DNA from 3 places in the Azospirillum ramasamyi genome. Region 2 is predicted to be linked to each of the others. Evidence: predicted binding sites of a transcription regulator. Region 2 holds the regulator's gene; each other region holds the start of a gene.
What was found. The regulator PhoB, encoded in region 2, activates phosphate uptake and scavenging genes when phosphate is short. The targets are predictions, from matches to a motif close to TNTCATAAAACTGTCA.
Positions count from the first base shown of each region.

Region 1: a site for PhoB is predicted at 2,448-2,463, ahead of ugpB (sn-glycerol-3-phosphate ABC transporter substrate-binding protein UgpB). Genes of this name have one in related genera too.
Region 3: a site for PhoB is predicted at 1,635-1,650, ahead of DM194_RS07520 (Na/Pi cotransporter family protein). Genes of this name have one in related genera too.

Region 1 covers NZ_CP029829.1:429,759-435,966, forward strand. Annotated here, with positions in the region: gene DM194_RS02015 (M48 family metallopeptidase) at 1-519, opposite strand, end outside; gene DM194_RS02020 (hybrid sensor histidine kinase/response regulator) at 791-2,392, shown strand; gene ugpB (sn-glycerol-3-phosphate ABC transporter substrate-binding protein UgpB) at 2,692-4,044, shown strand; gene ugpA (sn-glycerol-3-phosphate ABC transporter permease UgpA) at 4,142-5,026, shown strand; gene ugpE (sn-glycerol-3-phosphate ABC transporter permease UgpE) at 5,023-5,871, shown strand; gene DM194_RS02040 (sn-glycerol-3-phosphate import ATP-binding protein UgpC) at 5,897-6,208, shown strand, end outside.
Region 2 covers NZ_CP029829.1:2,470,473-2,476,680, forward strand. Annotated here, with positions in the region: gene DM194_RS11580 (Bax inhibitor-1/YccA family protein) at 1-494, shown strand, start outside; gene DM194_RS11585 (SAM hydrolase/SAM-dependent halogenase family protein) at 570-1,298, opposite strand; gene phoB (phosphate regulon transcriptional regulator PhoB) at 1,416-2,120, opposite strand; gene pstB (phosphate ABC transporter ATP-binding protein PstB) at 2,216-2,962, opposite strand; gene pstA (phosphate ABC transporter permease PstA) at 3,088-4,407, opposite strand; gene pstC (phosphate ABC transporter permease subunit PstC) at 4,400-5,782, opposite strand; gene DM194_RS11610 (PstS family phosphate ABC transporter substrate-binding protein) at 5,811-6,208, opposite strand, start outside.
Region 3 covers NZ_CP029829.1:1,623,041-1,629,248, reverse strand. Annotated here, with positions in the region: gene DM194_RS07520 (Na/Pi cotransporter family protein) at 1-1,554, opposite strand, end outside; gene ychF (redox-regulated ATPase YchF) at 1,796-2,896, opposite strand; gene pth (aminoacyl-tRNA hydrolase) at 3,001-3,573, opposite strand; gene DM194_RS07505 (50S ribosomal protein L25/general stress protein Ctc) at 3,665-4,258, opposite strand; gene DM194_RS07500 (SDR family oxidoreductase) at 4,793-5,761, opposite strand; gene DM194_RS07495 (transglycosylase domain-containing protein) at 5,829-6,208, opposite strand, start outside.

The DNA of each region.
Region 1 (6,208 bases), 660 kb from region 2:
GGTGACGGCGGCGACGCGGGCGCCGATGGACGCGGCCTTGACGCGGGCGCGGGTCGCCAGTTCGCGCTTCGCCTCGGCGGTCAGGAAATCGCGGACGCGGCGGGCCACATGTTCCGGCTGGCCGCCGACCAGCAGGGCGCCCTCCTCGATCCGGGTCGGGCCGCGCAGGGCGGGGTCGTGGCGGATGACATGCTCGACGCCGAGGTAAGGCACGCTGGCGCCGTCGGCGAAGGGCAGGGACGGCGGCATGGCGGCGAGCCGCGCCCGCAGCCAGCCGTCATGCCGGCCGACGAACTGGCGGGCGTCGGTTTCCGACACGCCGACCGGCACGACAACCTGCACCAGTCCGCGCCCGGCATCGACGCGCAGGGTCATGCGGGTGGCCCGCGCGCTCTCCCGCAGCTCCAGCGGAATCGGCAGGCCGGAAATCTCCAGCGCACGCGGCGGCTGGGGCGGCCGGGCGGCGGGTCGCTTGCGCTTGCGCAAGAGGGCGGGGAGGGAAGGGCGGCGCTGCACCATGCCGTCTTATAGCGCGGCTTCGGCTGCATGCGAAAGCGTCCTCCCGCCTTGACGGCGAAGGGGCTACGGCGCAGCCTCGGCTTAAAGCATTAGTGCCTTTGAACGAACCATAGGATATGGAATCGACTGAGGTCGCATTTGACACGATCGATCGGAGCACAAGATAAAGCAGAGGTAACGCGGTGGTCCCAAGACTCCCGTTCGCCCGGACTTCAAAGCGCCTGTTTCCCGTATCGTCAGTCTTCCCCGCAGATTCGCCGAGTACATGCCGATGCCTCTCATCCAAGTACAGACGCCGACCCGCGCGGACTGGTTCGACGCGCTTATTTCAACCAACGACGCCCCCCATGCGTTGCTTGGCGAAGACGGGCGCGTGCTGGTGGCGAACCGTGCCTTCGCCGAGGCGCTCGGCCTCGCCCGGGATGCGGTGGAGGGGCGGACCCTGGCGGAGGGCGGGCTGGCGGCGGAGGTGGCCGAGGCGATCGACGGGCTGCGGCGCCAAGTGATGGCGACGGGCATGCCGGTGAGCGGTACCGGACTGTTTCCCGGACCGGGGCAGGCCGTGGCGCTGAACCCGGTGCGGGATGCCGGCGGCGCCGTCCGCGCGGTGGCGCTGATCGCCGATGCCGGTGCCGCCGCCCTGGCCGAGGCGCGGGCGGAGGCTGCGCAGGCGCGGGCCGACGCGGAGCGCGCCCGCACCGCGAAGGGCAAGTTCCTGTCGGCGGCGAGCCATGATCTGCGCCAGCCCTTCCAGGCGATGCACCTGTTCCACCATCTGCTGATGGGCCAGCTCACCGATCCGGCCTCCATCGAACTGGCGAACAAGCTGGAGCAGGCGATCGTCGGCGGCGAGACCCTGCTGCGCGCCCTGCTGGAGGTGTCGGCGCTGGAGGCCGGGCTGGTCACCGCCAATCCGCAGACCTTCCCGGTCGATGAACTGCTCGCCAAGATGCTGGAGGAGTTCGGGCCGGAGGCGGAGGCCAAGGGGCTGCGCTTCAACGTCCGTCCGCTCGACGCCCAGGTCACCAGCGACCCTGCGCTGATGGAGCGGCTGCTGCGGCCGATCCTGGCGAACGCCCTGCGCTACACCCTGAAGGGCGGCATCCTGCTGGCGGCGCGGCGGCGCGGCGACAGCCTGCGCATCGAGGTATGGGACACCGGCGTCGGCATCGACCCGGCCAACCATGCCGTGATCTTCGAGGACTTCCACCAGCTCGGCAATCCCGGCCGCGACCGCAAGCAGGGGCTGGGGCTGGGGCTGGCCATCGTGCGCCGGCTGGGGCAGGTGCTGGGGCATCCGGTGACGGTGCGCTCCAGGCTCGGCAAGGGTTCGGTCTTCGCGGTGGAGGTGCCGCTGGCCGGCCCGGACGGCGACCGGTCGGGCGAGGATTCCGCCGACAGCGAACCCGAGCCGGCGGTCGGAACGCCCGCTTCCGCCGCTCCGGCGAAGGCCGGCACGGTGCTGGTGATCGAGGACGACGCCATGCAGTTGGAGGGTATCGGCATGCTGCTGCGCGGTTGGGGCTATGCCGTCATCCCCGCCCGCGGCATCGTCGAGGCCTGCGCCGAGCTGGACAGCGCCGCCGCCGCCCCGGATCTCGTGTTGTCCGACCTGCGCCTGTCGGGGCTGGAGACCGGCATCGACGCCATCCACGCGGTGCGCGCCCGTTGCGGCCGGCGCGTGCCGGGCGTGATCGTGACCGGCGACACCGACCCCGACCGCCTGCGCAGCGTCGACCGCAGCGGCCTGTCGCTGGTCCACAAGCCCTGCGACCCCGTGGCCCTGCGCCGCCTGCTCAGTCACAGTCTGCAGGCGGGGGCGGCTGCTCTTCCGGCGGGTGCATGGCGGTCGGGCATCCCCTGTTCGCGTTAGCCTTTACGCGCCTGGGCGTTTTCGCTCCGCAACATCCCGGCCGGCGGCCATTCCACGTCACAAGACTGTAATGCCGCGTCTTGACAGAGCCAGCCCTGCGTGGGCAGTGTGACGCTTAGAGCAACCAAACAATTTCGAAAGCGATCATCAGGTTATCGGCACTTTTCGAAAGCGCAAACGGATGGCCGGACAGAAGGCCGCATGCGTCTGCCACCAAAACTTCACGAAAGCGTCGCGGGACGGCAACCCATTGCCCTCATGACAACCGCGCACCTTACCGGGACAGGGAGACCCACTGCATGTTGACCCGCCGCAAGCTTGCCCTCCTGACGGGCGCCGCCACCACCACCGCACTGCTGCTCGCCGCCCTTCCGGGGTCCGCGCTGGCGCAATCGAAGACGGTGATCGATTTCTGGCACGGCCTGCCGCAGCCGCTGGGCGGCCAGTTGGAGCAGGTCGTCAAGGACTTCAACGACAGCCAGCAGGCGGTCCAGGTCAACCCCTCCTACAAGGGGGCCTATCCCGAGACGATGCAGGCGGCCATCGCCGCCTTCCGCGCCGGCAACGCGCCGCATGTCGTCCAGATGTTCGAGGTCGGAACGGCAACGATGATGGCCGCCGGCCCGGCGATCAAGCCGGTCTACCAGCTGATGCAGGAGACGGGGGCGTCCTTCGACGCCGACGCCTACATCCCGGCGGTGAAGGGCTATTACTCGTCCAAGGACGGCAAGATGATGGCGCTGCCGTTCAACAGCTCCAGCACCATCATGTTCTACAACAAGGACGCCTTCCAGAAGGCCGGCCTCGACCCGAACAAGCCGCCGGCGACCTGGCCGGAGATGATCGAGGCGGCGAAGAAGCTGAAGGCGTCGGGCTCCACCTGCCCGATGACCACCTCATGGCCGGTGTGGGCGCAGTTCGAACAGCTGGGCGCCATCCACAACACCCCCTTCGCCAGCCAGTCCAACGGCTTCGGCGGGCTGAACGCCGAGCTGAAGATCGACGCCCCGCTCTTCGTCAAGCATGTGCAGACGCTGATCGACATGCAGAAGGAGGGGCTGTTCAAGTATGGCGGCCGCGACAACAAGCCGGACGCCCTGTTCCCGTCGGGCGAATGCGCGATGATCCACGGCTCGTCCGGCCTGCGCAGCCGCACCAGCAAGGAGGCGAATTTCGCCTGGGGCGCCGCCCCGCTGCCCTATTGGCCGGAATTCGCCAAGGACGGCCCGAAGAACAGCATCATCGGCGGCGCCGCCTTCTGGGTCATGACCTCGCCCAAGCGCACGCCGGCCGAGTACAAGGCGGTGTCGGAGTTCTTCAGCTATCTCGCCCGGCCGGAGGTCGATGCGAAGTGGCACATGGACACCGGCTATGTCCCGGTGACGATGAAGGGCTTCGAACTGGCCAAGGCCCAGGGCTATTACGAGAAGAACCCCGGCGCCGACGTGCCGGCCACCCAGCTGACCCGCACGCCCACCACCGAGAACAGCATGGGCCTGCGGCTGGGCAACCTGCCGGAAATCCGCAACATCATCCAGGAAGAGCTGGAGAAGGCCTTCCAGGGCCAGCAGGACGCCCGCCAGGCGCTGGACTCCGCGGTGAAGCGCGGCAACGCCGTGCTGCGCAACTTCGAGCGCGCCAACAAGGGCTGAGGCAGGTTGTAACCTCGCCGGGATCCCCTCTTCCCGCCCTCCGGGGGAGAGGGGGAAATCCTCCAAGCGCTCCGCACAATCCACGAAAGACCAAGCTTTGCAGCGTCGCGTGACATTCGACAACCGGCTGCTGCCCTACCTGCTGCTTGCGCCTCAGGTGGTGGTGACGCTGGTGTTCTTCATCTGGCCGGCGGCCCAGGCCGTCTGGCAGTCGGTGCATCTGCAGGACGCCTTCGGCATCCGCAGCGAGTTCGTCTGGTTCGAGAATTTCGAGCATGTGCTGACCGATCCGAACTATCTCGACACGCTGAAAGTCACGGTGATCTTCAGCGTCGCGGTCACCGTGCTGTCGATGGGCACGGCGCTGCTGCTGGCTGTGCTCGCCGATTCCAGGATCAAGGGGGCGCACGCCTACAAGACGCTGCTGATCTGGCCCTATGCCCTGGCGCCGGCGGTCGCGGCGGTGCTGTGGATGTTCATCTTCAACCCCGACATCGGGTCGTTCGGCCGGGCGCTGAGGGCGCTCGGCTATGATTGGGACTACCGGCTGAACGGCGGGCAGGCGCTGTGGATGGTCATCATGGCCGCCAGTTGGAAACAGGTGGCCTACAACTTCATCTTCTTCCTGGCCGGCCTGCAGGCGATCCCGCGCTCGGTGATCGAGGCGGCCAGCATCGACGGCGCCGGCCCGGTCCGGCGTTTCTGGACCATCACCTTCCCGCTGCTGTCGCCGACCACCTTCTTCCTGCTGGTGGTCGACATGGTCTACGCCTTCTTCGAGACCTTCGGCACCATCCATGCCCTGACCCAGGGCGGGCCCGGCAAGGCGACGGAGACGCTGATCTTCCGCGTCTACCATGACGGCGTGGTCAACAACGACCTCGGCGGATCGTCGGCCCAGTCGGTGATCCTGATGGTGATCGTCATCGCCCTGACCGCGGTGCAGTTCCGGTACATCGAGCGCAAGGTCCATTACGCATGAAGCCGACGCGATTCATCGACCTCGTGCCGCACATCGTCCTGATCGCCGGCGTCCTCATCTTCGCCTATCCGATCTATGTGACGCTGATCGGCTCCACCTGGGATTCCGGCACCATCGGCCGCGGCGGGCTGCCGCTGTGGCCGGGCGGGCAGGGAGTGGACAACTACGCCCAGGCCTGGGCCGGCGAGGCGGGCGCACGCGCCACATACACGCCCGTCCGCACCATGATGCTGAACAGCCTCGTCATGGCGCTGGCCATCGCGCTGGGGAAGATCGCCATCTCGATCCTGTCGGCCTATGCGGTGGCCTTCTTCCGCTTCCCGCTGCGCATGGCCTTCTTCTGGCTGATCTTCATCACCCTGATGCTGCCGGTCGAGGTGCGCATCATCCCGACCTACAAGGTCGTCGCCGATCTCGGCCTGATCAACACCTATGCCGGTCTGGCCATCCCGCTGATCGCGTCGGCCACGGCGACGCTTCTGTTCCGCCAGTTCTTCCTGACCATTCCGGACGAGTTGCTGGAGGCCGCCAAGATCGACGGCGCCGGGCCGGTGCGCTTCTTCATCGACGTGGTCCTGCCGCTGTCGCGCACCAACATCGCCGCGCTCTTCGTCATCCTCTTCATCTATGGCTGGAACCAGTATCTCTGGCCGCTTCTGGTCACCAGCAGCGGCGACATGGAAACCATCGTGACCGGCATCACCAAGATGATCGGCACCGGTGAATCGGCCAACGACTGGAACCTCATCATGGCGACCACGGTGCTGGCGATGCTGCCGCCGGTGGCGGTAGTGGTGCTGATGCAGCGCTGGTTCGTCAAGGGCCTGGTGGACAGCGAAAAGTAAGACGCGGACGAAGGAAAGAAGAACAATGGCAACCGTTGAAATCCGCGACGTCCGCAAATCCTACGGGCCGGTCGAAGCGATCAAGGGCATCGACATCGCGATCCGGGACGGCGAGTTCCTCGTCCTGCTGGGGCCGTCCGGCTGCGGCAAGTCCACCCTGCTGCGCATGGTCGCCGGGCTGGAGGGCATCACCGGCGGCGAGATCGCCATCGGCGGGCGCGTGGTCAACCATCTGGAACCCAAGGACCGCGACATCGCTATGGTGTTCCAGAACTACGCGCTCTACCCGCACATGACGGTCTTCGACAACATGGCCTATGGCCTGAAGATCCGCGGC
Region 2 (6,208 bases):
TGGTGCTGTCCTTCGGCATCCAGCGCCTGTCCTTCGCATCCGCCCAGCTCGTCTTCTGGGCCTATTGCGGCGCGATGGGCCTGTCGATGTCGGCGATCTTCCTGGTCTTCACCGGCGCCTCCATCGCTCTGACCTTCTTCGTCACCGCCGCGACCTTCCTGGCGATGAGCCTGTACGGCTACACCACGAAGGCCGACCTGTCGAAGATGGGCTCGTTCCTGATGATGGGCGTCATCGGCCTGGTCATCGCCGGCCTGGCGAACATCTTCTTCCAGTCGCCGGCCCTGCACTTCGCGATCTCCGCCATCGGCGTGCTGATCTTCACCGGCCTGACCGCCTACGACACCCAGGCGATCAAGGAAAGCTACGCCGAGGGCTACGATCACGAGAGCACCGGCAAGCTGGCCCTGATGGGCGCCCTGACGCTGTACCTGGACTTCATCAACCTGTTCCAGTTCCTGCTGCAGTTCCTGGGTCAGCGCAACAACGACTGATCCCGAGACGCCTGATCGGACAAGCATCAACCGCCCGGAAGCACCCGCTTCCGGGCGGTTTTCTTTTGCGTCCGTTCAGGACTCCACCGTCACCGCGTCGCCGAGCCTGAGGCCGAGCGTGCTGTCGGCCCGCCCGCGGTTGACGGCGATCTCCGCCAGCCCGTTGGAGTTCCCGTACCACAGCGGCTCCCCCGGCCCGACCGCGCCGAAGGTGCGGGCATGGACGATGCGGGTGCCGGCGGCGCTCAGCACCGCATCGGCGGGCAGGGTGGATGCCCGCATGCCCGTCATGGCGTTGCCGTAGACATCGACATAGACGATGCGCGCCAGTTCGTCGGGCCAGCCGGGACGGTCGATGGCGGCACGGGGGAGCGGGCTGCGCTCAACCGGCCGGCCGGTGGCGAGGCTGGCGGCGACGGGGGCGAACAGGTCGCGGCCGTGGAAGCTGGCGGACAGCCGGTCCGGGATCCAGTCGATGGTCCAGGCGTTCAGCGACGTCGCTCGGCGGGCGAGCAGGGCGAACAGGCCGTTGTCGGGACCGACGAACCAGCGCCCGTCGGCCTCCACCATCACCGGCCGCCGGTCGGTGCCGACACCGGGATCGACGACGCAGAGAAAGACGCTTCCGGCAGGAAAGGCCGGGGCGTAGGCGGCCAGCAGATAGGCCGACAGCTGCGGATCGAAGGCGGGGGCGTCGGCGAACAGGTCGATGACGGAGATGCCGGGCGCCTGCTGCGCCAGCACCGCCTTCATCTGGCCGGTATAGGGGCCGGAAAGGCCGAAGTCGGTGAAGAGCAGGATCATCGCGTGTTGCCGCCTCCGCAGTGTTGCCCCCTCCTTAACACTCCCCGCCCTTGGGCCGGCTGTTGGCCGGTCCGATTGCGGTGGAGGGATAGGGAGGGGGCGGTCGAAGCAACACCCTCACACCGACTTCGTATCCAGCGCATACCCCGCCGACCGTACGGTGCGGATCAGGTCCAGCTCTTCGTCTTCGTTCATCGCCTTGCGCAGGCGGCGGATGTGTACGTCGACCGTACGCGGCTCCACGTACACGTCGTGGCCCCACACCAGATCGAGCAGCTGTTCGCGGGAGAAGACGCGGCCGGGATGCTGCATGAAGTGGCGCAGCAGGCGGAATTCGGTCGGCCCCAGATGTACGTCCCGGCCGTTGCGGCGTACGCGGTGGGCGGCCAGATCCATCGTCACGTCGGCGAAGGTCAGCACCTCGTCGGTCATGCCGGGAGAGGCGCGGCGCAGCACCGCGCGCATGCGGGCCACCAGTTCGGTCGGGGAGAAGGGCTTGGTGATGTAGTCGTCCGCGCCGGAATTCAGGCCGCGCACCCGGTCCCCTTCCTCGCCGCGGGCGGTCAGCATGATGATCGGAATGTCGCGGGTCTTGGCGTTGCGGCGCAGCTGGCGGCAGACCTCCAGCCCGCTCATCAGCGGCAGCATCCAGTCGAGCAGCACGATGTGCGGCGTCTGTTCGCCGGCGGCCAACAGGGCCTCCTCGCCGTCGCTGGCGGTGGCGACGCGGAAGCCTTCCTTTTCCAGGTTGTACCTCAACAGCGTCAGGATGTCGGCCTCGTCCTCGACGACCAGGACGAGCGGCTTGAGGGCCGCGTTCATGGAGGCTCCGTTCACAGCGCGCGTCTCGACGTTAACCGGCATGGGACAGCCTTTTCAACAAAGAGGGAAGGGGGCGCAAGCGTGATGCACAGGGTTCAGCCGTAGCGGCCGGTGATGTAGCCCTGGGTGCGTTCGTCGCGTGGGTTGGTGAAGATCTCGCCGGTGTCGTCGCACTCCACCATCTCGCCCAGATGGAAAAAGGCGGTGCGCTGGGACACGCGGGCGGCCTGCTGCATGTTGTGGGTGACGATGACGATGGTGTAGTTGGCCCGCAGCTCGTCGATCAGCTCCTCGATATGGGCGGTCGCGATGGAGTCGAGCGCGGAACAGGGCTCGTCCATCAGGATCACCTCGGGGCTGACGGCGATGGCGCGGGCGATGCACAGCCGCTGCTGTTGGCCGCCGGACAGGCTGGTGCCGGGCTCGCGCAGGCGGTCCTTCACCTCGCCCCACAGGCCGGCGCGCTTGAGGGAGGTCTGCACCACCTCGTCCAGCTCGTCCCGGCCGGAAGCCAGGCCGTGGATGCGCGGGCCGTAGGCGATGTTGTCGTAGATCGACTTCGGAAAGGGGTTCGGCTTCTGGAACACCATGCCGACGCGGGCGCGCAGCTGCACCGCGTCCACGGTCTTGCCGTAGACATCCTCGCCGTCCAGCGCGATCCGTCCCTCGATCCGGCAGCCCTCGATGGTGTCGTTCATCCGGTTCAGGCAGCGCAGGAAGGTCGACTTGCCGCAGCCGGACGGGCCGATCAGCGCCAGCACCCGGTTTTCGTGGATGTCGAGATCGATGCCCTTCAGCGCCTGCTTGGCGCCATAGAACACCTTCACCCCGCGGGCGGTCATCTTGCTGGGCAGGGCGGCGCCGGGCCGCTGGCCCGGATGTTGGTCGGGGCGCCGGTCGCCGCGAGGCCGCAGCTTCAGCTGGCCCGGAATACCGCTCTTGATGCCGCTCGGGATGCTCATGGCGCTCACCACCGTCTCTCGAAAATCTTGCGCAGGATCACGGCCGTCCCGTTCAGCAGGATCAGGATGCCGAGCAGGATCAGGATCGCCGCCGAAGTGCGTTCGGTGAAGGCGCGCTCGGGGCTGTCGGCCCACATGTAGATCTGAACGGGCAGCACCGTGGCGCTGTCGGTCAGCCCCTGGGGCACGTCGACGATGAAGGCGACCATGCCGATCATCAGCAGCGGCGCCGTCTCGCCCAGCGCGCGGACCATGCCGATGATGGTGCCGGTCAGGATGCCGGGCATCGCCAGCGGCAGCACATGGTGCAGCACCGTCTGCAGCGGCGAGGCGCCGATGCCCAGCGCCGCCTCGCGGATCGACGACGGCACCGCCTTCAGAGCGGCGCGGGACGCGATGATGATGACCGGCAGCGTCATCAGCGCCATCACCAGCCCGCCGACCAGCGGGGCGGAGCGCGGCATGCCGAAGAAGCCGAGGAACACGGCGAGGCCCAGCAGGCCGAATATGATCGACGGCACCGCGGCGAGGTTGTTGATGTTCACCTCGATCAGGTCGGTCCAGCGGTTCCTGGGCGCGAATTCCTCCAGATAGACCGCGGCGGCGATGCCCACCGGCACCGACAGCCCCATGGTCACCAGGAGCGTCAGCAGCGAGCCGACGACGGCGCCGCCGATGCCGGCCTGTTCCGGCTCGCGGCTGTCGCCGGCCGTGAACAGGGTGGTGTTGAAGCCCTGCGCCAGCGCGCCGGAGGCCAGCAGCGCGTCGGCGGCGGCGATCTTGGCGTCGCTGAGGCCGCGTTCGCTCTCCGGCAGGTCGCGGCGGTAGCGGCCCTTCACCAACTGGTCGATCTGGTCGTCGGCGCGCACCCAGACGGTCAGCGTGGTGCCGGCCAGCGCCGGATCCCTGGCGACCATCGCCTCCAGCTCGTAGGGCGCGCCCGACGACAGCAGGTCGTTCAGCACGCGGCGGCCGGCGCGGTCGCTCACCTCCGGGAACTGCGCATACAGCGCCCGGCGCAGCATGGGCATGTAGTTGCGCTCGGCCACCTCCGCCGGGTCCAGCGTCACCTCCAGCCGGATGCGCGTTTCCCAGAATGCGGTGCTGCCCTTGGCGACGATGGAGCCCAGCAGCACCACCAGCATCATCGCCGCCAGCGCCACCGCCGCCGCCCCGGCCAGCCGGAAGCGGCGCTCGGCGGCGTGACGGGCGCGCAGGCGGCGGGCGAAGGCCTCGCTCCTGACGCGCGGCTTCGCCGGAGCGGCGGGGGAGGACTCAGGTGAGGGCGTCACGGCCGCCGCGTCCCGCTCGACGAGGTCAGTCATATTTTTCCCGATAGGTCCGGACCACCCGCAGGGCGACCATGTTGAGGCAGAGCGTGACGAGGAACAGCACGAGGCCGAGGCCGAAGGCCGACAGCGTCTTCGGGCTGTCGAACTCCTGGTCGCCGACCAGCAGCGTGGCGATCTGGGTGGTGACGGTGGTCACCGCCTGCAGCGGGTTGGCGGTCATATTGGCGGTCAGGCCGGACGCCATGGTGACGATCATCGTCTCGCCGATGGCGCGGCTGACCGCCAGCATCACCGCGGCGACGATGCCCGGCAGCGCCGCCGGCAGGACCACCTGCTTGATCGTCTCCGACTTGGTGGCGCCGAGGCCGTAGGAGCCGTCGCGCAAGCCCTGCGGCACCGCGTTGATGACGTCGTCCGACAGGGAACTGACGAAGGGGATGATCATCACCCCCATGACGATGCCGGCGGCCAGCGCCGATTCCGAACTGACGTCCAGCCCCAGCACCTCGCCCACCGAGCGCACGAAGGGCGCCATGGTCAGTGCCGCGAAGTAGCCGTAGACCACGGTCGGGATGCCGGCCAGGATCTCCAGCGCCGGCTTCAGCCAGGTGCGCACGCCGCGCCCGGCATATTCCGACATGTAGATCGCCGCCATCAGCCCGACCGGCACCGCCACCAGCATGGCGATGACGGTGATGAGAAGCGTGCCGGCGAACAGCGGGATCGCCCCGAAGGAACCGCTGGAGCCGACCTGATCGGCCCGCATCGCCATCTGCGGGCTCCAATGGGTGCCGAACAGGAAGTCGACCGGCGAAACGACGGTGAAGAAGCGCAGCGCCTCGAACAGCAGCGACAGGACGATGCCGACCGTGGTCAGGATGGCGACCATCGAGCAGACGATCAGCGCCGCCCGCACCACCCGCTCCACCACCGGGCGGGCGCGCAGGTCCGGCCCGATGCGGTGGCGGCCCCAGGCGAGGCCGGCGACCGCCAGGCTGGCGCCGACGGCCAGCAGGCTCCAGTCGGCAAGCTCGCGCAAGGCCGCATAGCGGCGGGCCGCATCCTGCACCAGGGGGTCGGGCTCCCGCCCGGTGGCGATGCCGCGGGCGAGGTTGAGGATGTCGGCCTTCAGCAGGGCGACCGACTGGCCGTCGCCGGTGGTCAGCCGTTCCGGCAGGGCGGACAGCACCAGCTGCATGGCGAGCCAGCCTTCCGACGCGGTCCAGGCCACGAACAGCAGCAGCGCCGGCAGCCCGGCCCACAGGGCCACATAGACGCCGTGGTAGGAGGGGACCGAATGCAGCTCCGCCACCCGCCCGCCGACGGACGCCGCCGCGCGCGACCGGCCGGTCATGAAGCCGATCACGGTTAGCAGGGCCAGGATCAGGGCGAGAAGGGTCAGCTGCATTCGGAATGCCCGGAGGGAGACAGGATGGTCAGAACCGCAGCGGCGTCAGGCCGACCGCCTGGATGCGGGCGGTATCGCGCAGCCCCTTCGGCTCCGGGATCAGGCCCTTGTCGACCAGATAGCCGTCCTCTCCCACCGCGCGTTCGGAGGTGTATTCGCCGATGAATTCTCGGATCCCCGGAATGACGCCGGCATGGGCGGTCTTGACGTAGATGTAGAGCGGACGCGCCAGCTCATACCTGCCGGCCGCCACCGTCTCCGCCGTCAGCTCCACCCCGTTCATCGGCGCCGCGCGCAGGGTGTCGCGGTTCTGGTCGAGATAGCTGTAGCCGAACACGCCGAAGGCATTGGGGTTGGCGGTCAGCTTCTGGACGATCAGGTTGTCGTTCTCGCCGGCCTCGACATAGGCGCCGTCCTCGCGGATCG
Region 3 (6,208 bases), 850 kb from region 2:
GTCCAGATGCAGGGCGCTGGTTTCGACGCTTTCGGTCCGGCCGGCGCGCAGGCGGGCGAAATGCGCCTCCGTGGCGCTGGTCTCCAGATCTCGGATCACCTCCTTCTCGTGCATCAGCGCGCGGGCGGAGCGGATGTCGCCGGACACGAAGACGGCGGCGGCGAGTCGCTGGGTCTCGCTCAGGCGCTCCAGCATGACGGCGATCTCGGCCGCGCCCTCGGTGGAGAAGCGCAGCTTGCGCCGGATCTTTTTCGAGGCCGCCTCCATCAGGTTGCGGTCGACGATGTCGCCGACATGTTCGAGGTTGATGGTGAAGGTCAGCACGTCCGACACCCGGCGGGCGTCGCGTTCGTCCAGATCCTCGACGTTGATCTGGGTGAGATAGCGCTTGATCGCGTCATGCAGCCGGTCCAGCACATCGTCCATCCGGCGGATCTCCTGAACCCGCTTGCGGTCGTCGGTCTGGATCACGTCCAGTGCGCCGCGCAGCATGCCGTCCACCGTGTCGGCCATCCGCAACGCCTCGCGCGCCGCGTTGGCGATGGCGAGATGGGGAACGCGGAGCGCGCTGCGGTCGAGATAGAGCGGCATCGCCGGGTCGGCGACCGCCACACGTTCCGGGAACAGCCGGGTCAGCACCCGCGCGAACCACGGCAGCGGGCCGATGAACAGAGCGGCCATCGCCAGGTTGAAGGCGAGATGGAAGTTGGCGGCCAGCCGCGTGGCGTCCGGCGAGATTGCCTGCAGGCCGGCGGTGATCGGCTCCAGCAGCGGCACGACGATCAGGCATCCGACGACGCGGTTGACCAGATTGCCCACCGGCAGCCGCCGGGCGGCCGGGTTGTGGCCGTCGCCGCCCGGCCCCTCGATGATCGGATTGACGGCGCTGCCCAGGTTGGCGCCGGCGACCATGGCGACGGCGGCCTCCGGCCCGATCACCCCGCCGCCGGCCAGCGAGGCGATCAGCAGGATCGCGGCGACGCTGGAATGGGCGGTCCAGGACAGGATGGCGGCCAGCAGCACCGCCACCACCGGATCGGCGGTGAGCATGCCCAGCATCCGCTGCAGCATCGGCGCGTTCTCCGCCGGGGCGATGGTCGCCAGCAGCAGGTGCAGCGACAGCAGCATCAATCCCAGCCCGATGGCGACCCGGCCGAGGTCGCGGCTGCGCGTCCGGCTGCCGCGGCGGAAGGCGAGGAAACCGCCCAGCAGCAGCACCGGCGCCACATGGGCGACGTCGAAGGCGAGAACCTGGACGATCAGGGTGGAGCCGACATTGGCCCCCAGCATCACCGCCAGCGCCGGCATCAGCGACACCAGCCCGTTGGCGGTGAAGCCGGTGGCCATCAGGCCGGTGGCGGTGCTGCTCTGCAGCAGCATGGTGATGCCCATGCCGGACAGGAAGGCGGTCCAGCGGTTGCGCAGCCCGGCCCCCAGGATGCGGCGCAGGTCGCCGCCCAACGCGCGGGTCAGCCCGCTCTGCACCATGTGCAGCCCCCACAGGAGCAGCACGACGTTCCCGGCCAGTTCCAGCAGCACCCGCGTCGCCTGCATCGCACCCCCTCTGTCGGATCGGAGGCGATCAGGCCGCACCCCAAACTGAAGGGTGGGGAGTCCTGATTGTTACGGCAATATGACAGTTGGGTGGCAGCGGAGGTGGAATGGGGAGCGGGCGCCGCAAATCCGGAATTTCCGACCGGCCTGCGGCCACCCCCTCATCCCAACCCGCGGGTCGGCAAAACGCCGTTGGCGTTTGGCCGGTCCCGCCCCGCGATGGGGAAAAGGGTTTGCAAGGTCAGACGTTGAAGCGGAAGTGGAAGATGTCGCCGTCCTGGACGACGTATTCCTTGCCTTCCTGGCGCATCTTGCCGGCGTCCTTCGCCCCCTGCTCGCCGCCCAGGGTGACGTAGCTGTTGAAGTCGATGGTTTCGGCGCGGATGAAGCCGCGTTCGAAGTCGGTGTGGATGACGCCGGCGGCCTCCGGGGCCTTGGCGTTGCGGCGCACGGTCCAGGCGCGCGCCTCCTTCGGGCCGACGGTGAAGAAGGTGATCAGGTCCAAGAGCTTGAATCCGGCGCGGATCAGCTTGTTCAGGCCGGTCTCCTCCAGCCCCATCGACTCCAGGAACTCCGCCTTTTCGGCGGGGTCGGAGAGCTGGGCGACCTCGGATTCGATGGCGGCGGAGATGACGACGACCTCGGCGTTCTCGGCCTTGGCCTTCTCCGCGACCTTGGCCGAGAAGCTGTTGCCGGTGGCGGCCGACGCCTCTTCGACGTTGCAGACGTAGAGGACGGGCTTGGCGGTCAGCAGCATGAACTGCTTGAACACCGGCCACTCCTCGTCCGACACCTCGACCACGCGGGCCGGCTTGCCGTCCTGGAGCACCTTGAGGGAGCGCTCCATCAGGTCGGCCTTGATCTTGCTGTCCTTGTCGCCGCCCTTGGCCTTCTTCTGCAGGCTGGTCAGCTGGCGTTCCAGGCTTTCCATGTCGGCGAGCATCAGCTCGGTCTCGACCACCTCGGCGTCGCGCAACGGATCGACGTTGCCCTCGACATGGGTGATGTCGTCGTCCTCGAAGCAGCGCAGCACATGGACGATGGCGTCCACCTCGCGGATGTTGGCGAGGAACTGGTTGCCCAGCCCTTCACCCTTCGACGCGCCGCGGATCAGGCCGGCGATGTCCACGAACTCCAGCTGGGTCGGGATGATCTTCTGCGACTTGGCGATCTCCGCCAGCTTCTCCAGCCGCGGATCGGGCACGCCGACGCGGCCGACGTTCGGCTCCTTGGTGCAGAAGGGGAAATTCGCCGCCTCGGCCGCCTGGGTGGCGGTCAGCGCGTTGAACAGGGTCGACTTGCCGACGTTCGGCAGGCCGACGATGCCGCAATTGAAGCCCATGGGTGGGTGCTCGCCGTCGGAAATGCTGGAATTGACGCGCTTTATCCTACGATGGGGACCAAAGCGCAAACGCGAAGTGGGGGAGGGGAGGGGCAGGCCGCGGCTTATCGCGCCTGCGTCGCCACCGTCACCTTGTTCATGAACAGCTCGGGCTGGCCTTCCACCATCAGGGGGAGGTTGTCGGAGACGGCGTCGAGCAGCGGGGCGATCCAGGTCTGGTCGGCCTTGGCGAAGTCGTGCAGCACATAGCCGCTGACCAGATCCTTGTTGCCGGGATGGCCGATGCCCAGCCGGATGCGCCAGTATTCCTTGCCGATATGCGCGTCGATGGAGCGCAGGCCGTTGTGGCCGCCATGGCCGCCGCCCTTCTTCACCCGGATCCTGCCGGGGGGCAGGTCCAGCTCGTCATGGATGACGACGACGTTCTCGGGCTTCAGCTTGTAGAACTGAAGGGCCGCCACCACCGACTGGCCGGACAGGTTCATGAAGGTCGCGGGCTCCAGCGCCAGGATCTTGTCGCCGGCGACGGTGCCCTCGGCGGTCTGGCCCTGGAAGCGCTTCTTCCACGGGGTGAAGCGGTGTCGCTGGGCGATGGTCTCCACCGCCATGAAACCGATGTTGTGGCGGTTGCGGGCATACTCGTTGCCGGGGTTGCCCAGTCCGACCAGAAGCAGCATGTCCGTCACCCTTTGATAAGGCTTCTCCACAAACGGCATGGGGGGCCGAAGCCCCCCATGAGAACCATCCCTGGCGGATGAGCGCGTCCGATTAGGAAGCGGCTTCCTCCGACTTCAGGCCCGACGGAGCAACGATGGTCGCGATGGTGAAATCGCGGTCGGTGATCGTCGAGGTCACCCCCTCCGGCAGCTTGACCGCGGAGATGTGGATCGAGTCGCCGACGTCGAAGCCCTCGCACGAGATCGTGATGCTCTCGGGGATGCTGTCGGCCGGGCAGCTCAGCTCCAGCTCGTGACGGACGATGTTCAGCACGCCGCCGCGCTTCAGGCCGACCGACTTGTCCTGGTCGACGAACTCGACCGGAACCTGCACGTTGGTGCGGGTGTCGGCCGAAACGCGCAGGAAGTCGACATGCAGCGGGACATCGGTCACCGGGTGGAACTGCACGTCGCGCGGCAGGACGCGATGGGCGGTGCCGTCGACGGTGACGTCGAACAGGTGCGTGAAGAAGCCCGGCTGATGCAGGACGCGGTTGAACTCGAACTTCTCGAGCGAAATGGTCAGGGGAGCCTGCTTGCCACCGTAGATGACGGCCGGAATGCGGCCGTCACGGCGGGTCTGGCGGGCGGTCCCCTTGCCGGCCCGTTCGCGCGTCTCAGCGCCGAGCGGAATGATCTTGGTCATGACGATGCTCCAAAACGAAAAGGGCGCCGGCCTCCAGGGGTGCCGACGCGTGCGCGGCGTGCTTACGGCAATCGGGCCGGCGCGTCAAGGGGCGTGGCGGGATTCCGCGGGAAATCGAAGATCACACCCTCTCCCGCCTCGGGAGAGGGCAATCGGCGCCAAATGCCATGTGAAATCATCGAGCGTAAAGTCTGACACATCAGACTTTACGCTCACCCTCAAACGGCGGGCGCGGCCGTCCGGCCGCTTGCCTTCGCAGGCATGGGCCTGCGGGGCCGCAGTCGCGGCCCTTACCGCCGAACATAAGTCAGAACTTACGCTCGGCGGTATGAAATCTGTATGCACCGGCGACGGATGGAACGTTTGGAACGGTATGAAACAGGTTCCGCGCCCCTGTTCAGCGTTCACCTTGGGCGTTCACTTTCAGCGTTCACGCCGCCGCCCCCTCCGTATCGCCGTGACGGCTCCGCCCTTGGCCGGTCCATTCTGCCACGGACGGCGGGGCGGCATAAGCATCCGATGGAAAAGCGGCGTTCAGTGCCGCCGCAGGCTGCGGTAGGCGGCGAAGGCGGCCACCGCGGCGCCTGCCATCAGCACGGGAGAGACCCAGGCGGGCGGCGGGGTGTAGAAGCCGCCGGTGACGTCGCGGCCCCTTGCCACCGGCTGGAACAGGTTGCCGTCGCTGTGGGGCGCCTGGGGCTGGCGGTCGAAATGGCGGTGGGCGCCATAGCCCGCCACCGCCTCCACCAGCCGCGGCGCGACGGCGTGGCCGAGCCGGGCCAGCGGCGTCAGCGCCCCGACCATCGCCTTGGCGCGCGGCCGGCGGGCGACCGCCACCATCGTCGCCGCCACGTCCTCGGGATCGTCGTAGATCGGCCCCTCCGGCGACAGTTCGTGCCCGGTGTAGTTGGCGCCGTGCATCATGCCGGGCGTGTCGGTGAAGGCGGGATAGACGCCGCAGACATGCAGGTCCGGGCTGTCGACCAGTTCCGCCCGCAGGCTCTCCAGCATGCCGTCCAGGCCGTATTTGCTGGCGGCATAGGCGGCGGCATAAGGCGCCGGCGCGAAGGCCCCGACCGAAACGGTGGCGATGAAGGTGCCGTGGCCCTGGCGGCGGAAGATGGGAAGCACCGCATGGGCGCCGTGCAGCGGTCCCAGCAGATTGGTCTCGATCACCCGGCGGTGCGCCTCGACCGGGGTGTCCTCGAAGCGGCCGACCGCGCCGACGCCGGCATTGGCGATCCAGACGTCGATGGAGCCGAATTCCTCCACCGTCCGCTCGGCTAGTCGCTTCACCGCATCGGCATCGGTGACGTCGGTGGGAATGACGACGGCGCCGGCGCCCAGGCCGCGGCACTCCTCCGCCACCTCCTCCAGCAGATCCTCCCGGCGGGCGGCCAGCGCCAGCCGGGCGCCCTCGCGGGCGAAGGCCAGCGCGGTGGCCCGCCCGATCCCGCTCGATGCCCCGGCCACCACGACGACGGCGCCTTGCAAATCCTGCATTCCTCTCCCCTCCGGCTTGCGCTGTATCGACAGCCTCAACAGGAGGGGAGGGCGGTTGTCGCGGTCCCTACAGGCCGGCCGGCGCCGGGCGGGTGTCGGCGGTGTGGGTGGTGTTCCGGTCGATCAGGGGCTGCAGCGCGGGGGCGAGGCTTTTCAGCAGCTGGGCGGGCAGGGCGCTGGTGAAGCGGTAGTCGTCGGCCTCCGGCCCCTGGACGAAGGCGGTCATGGTGCCGAAGAAGCGGTCGCCGATGTAGAAGACGAAGGTTGCGGTGCGGGCCACCGCCTTCGATTCCAGCAGCACGCCGCCCGGACCCCGGCGCTCCAGCCGGTGGTCGCCGGTGCCGGTCTTGCCGCCCATCGGGATCGCCATGCCGGACTCGTCCTGGAAGGAGCCCCAGACCCGCTTGGCGGTGCCGTTCTGCGCCACGTCCATCAGGGCGCGGCGCA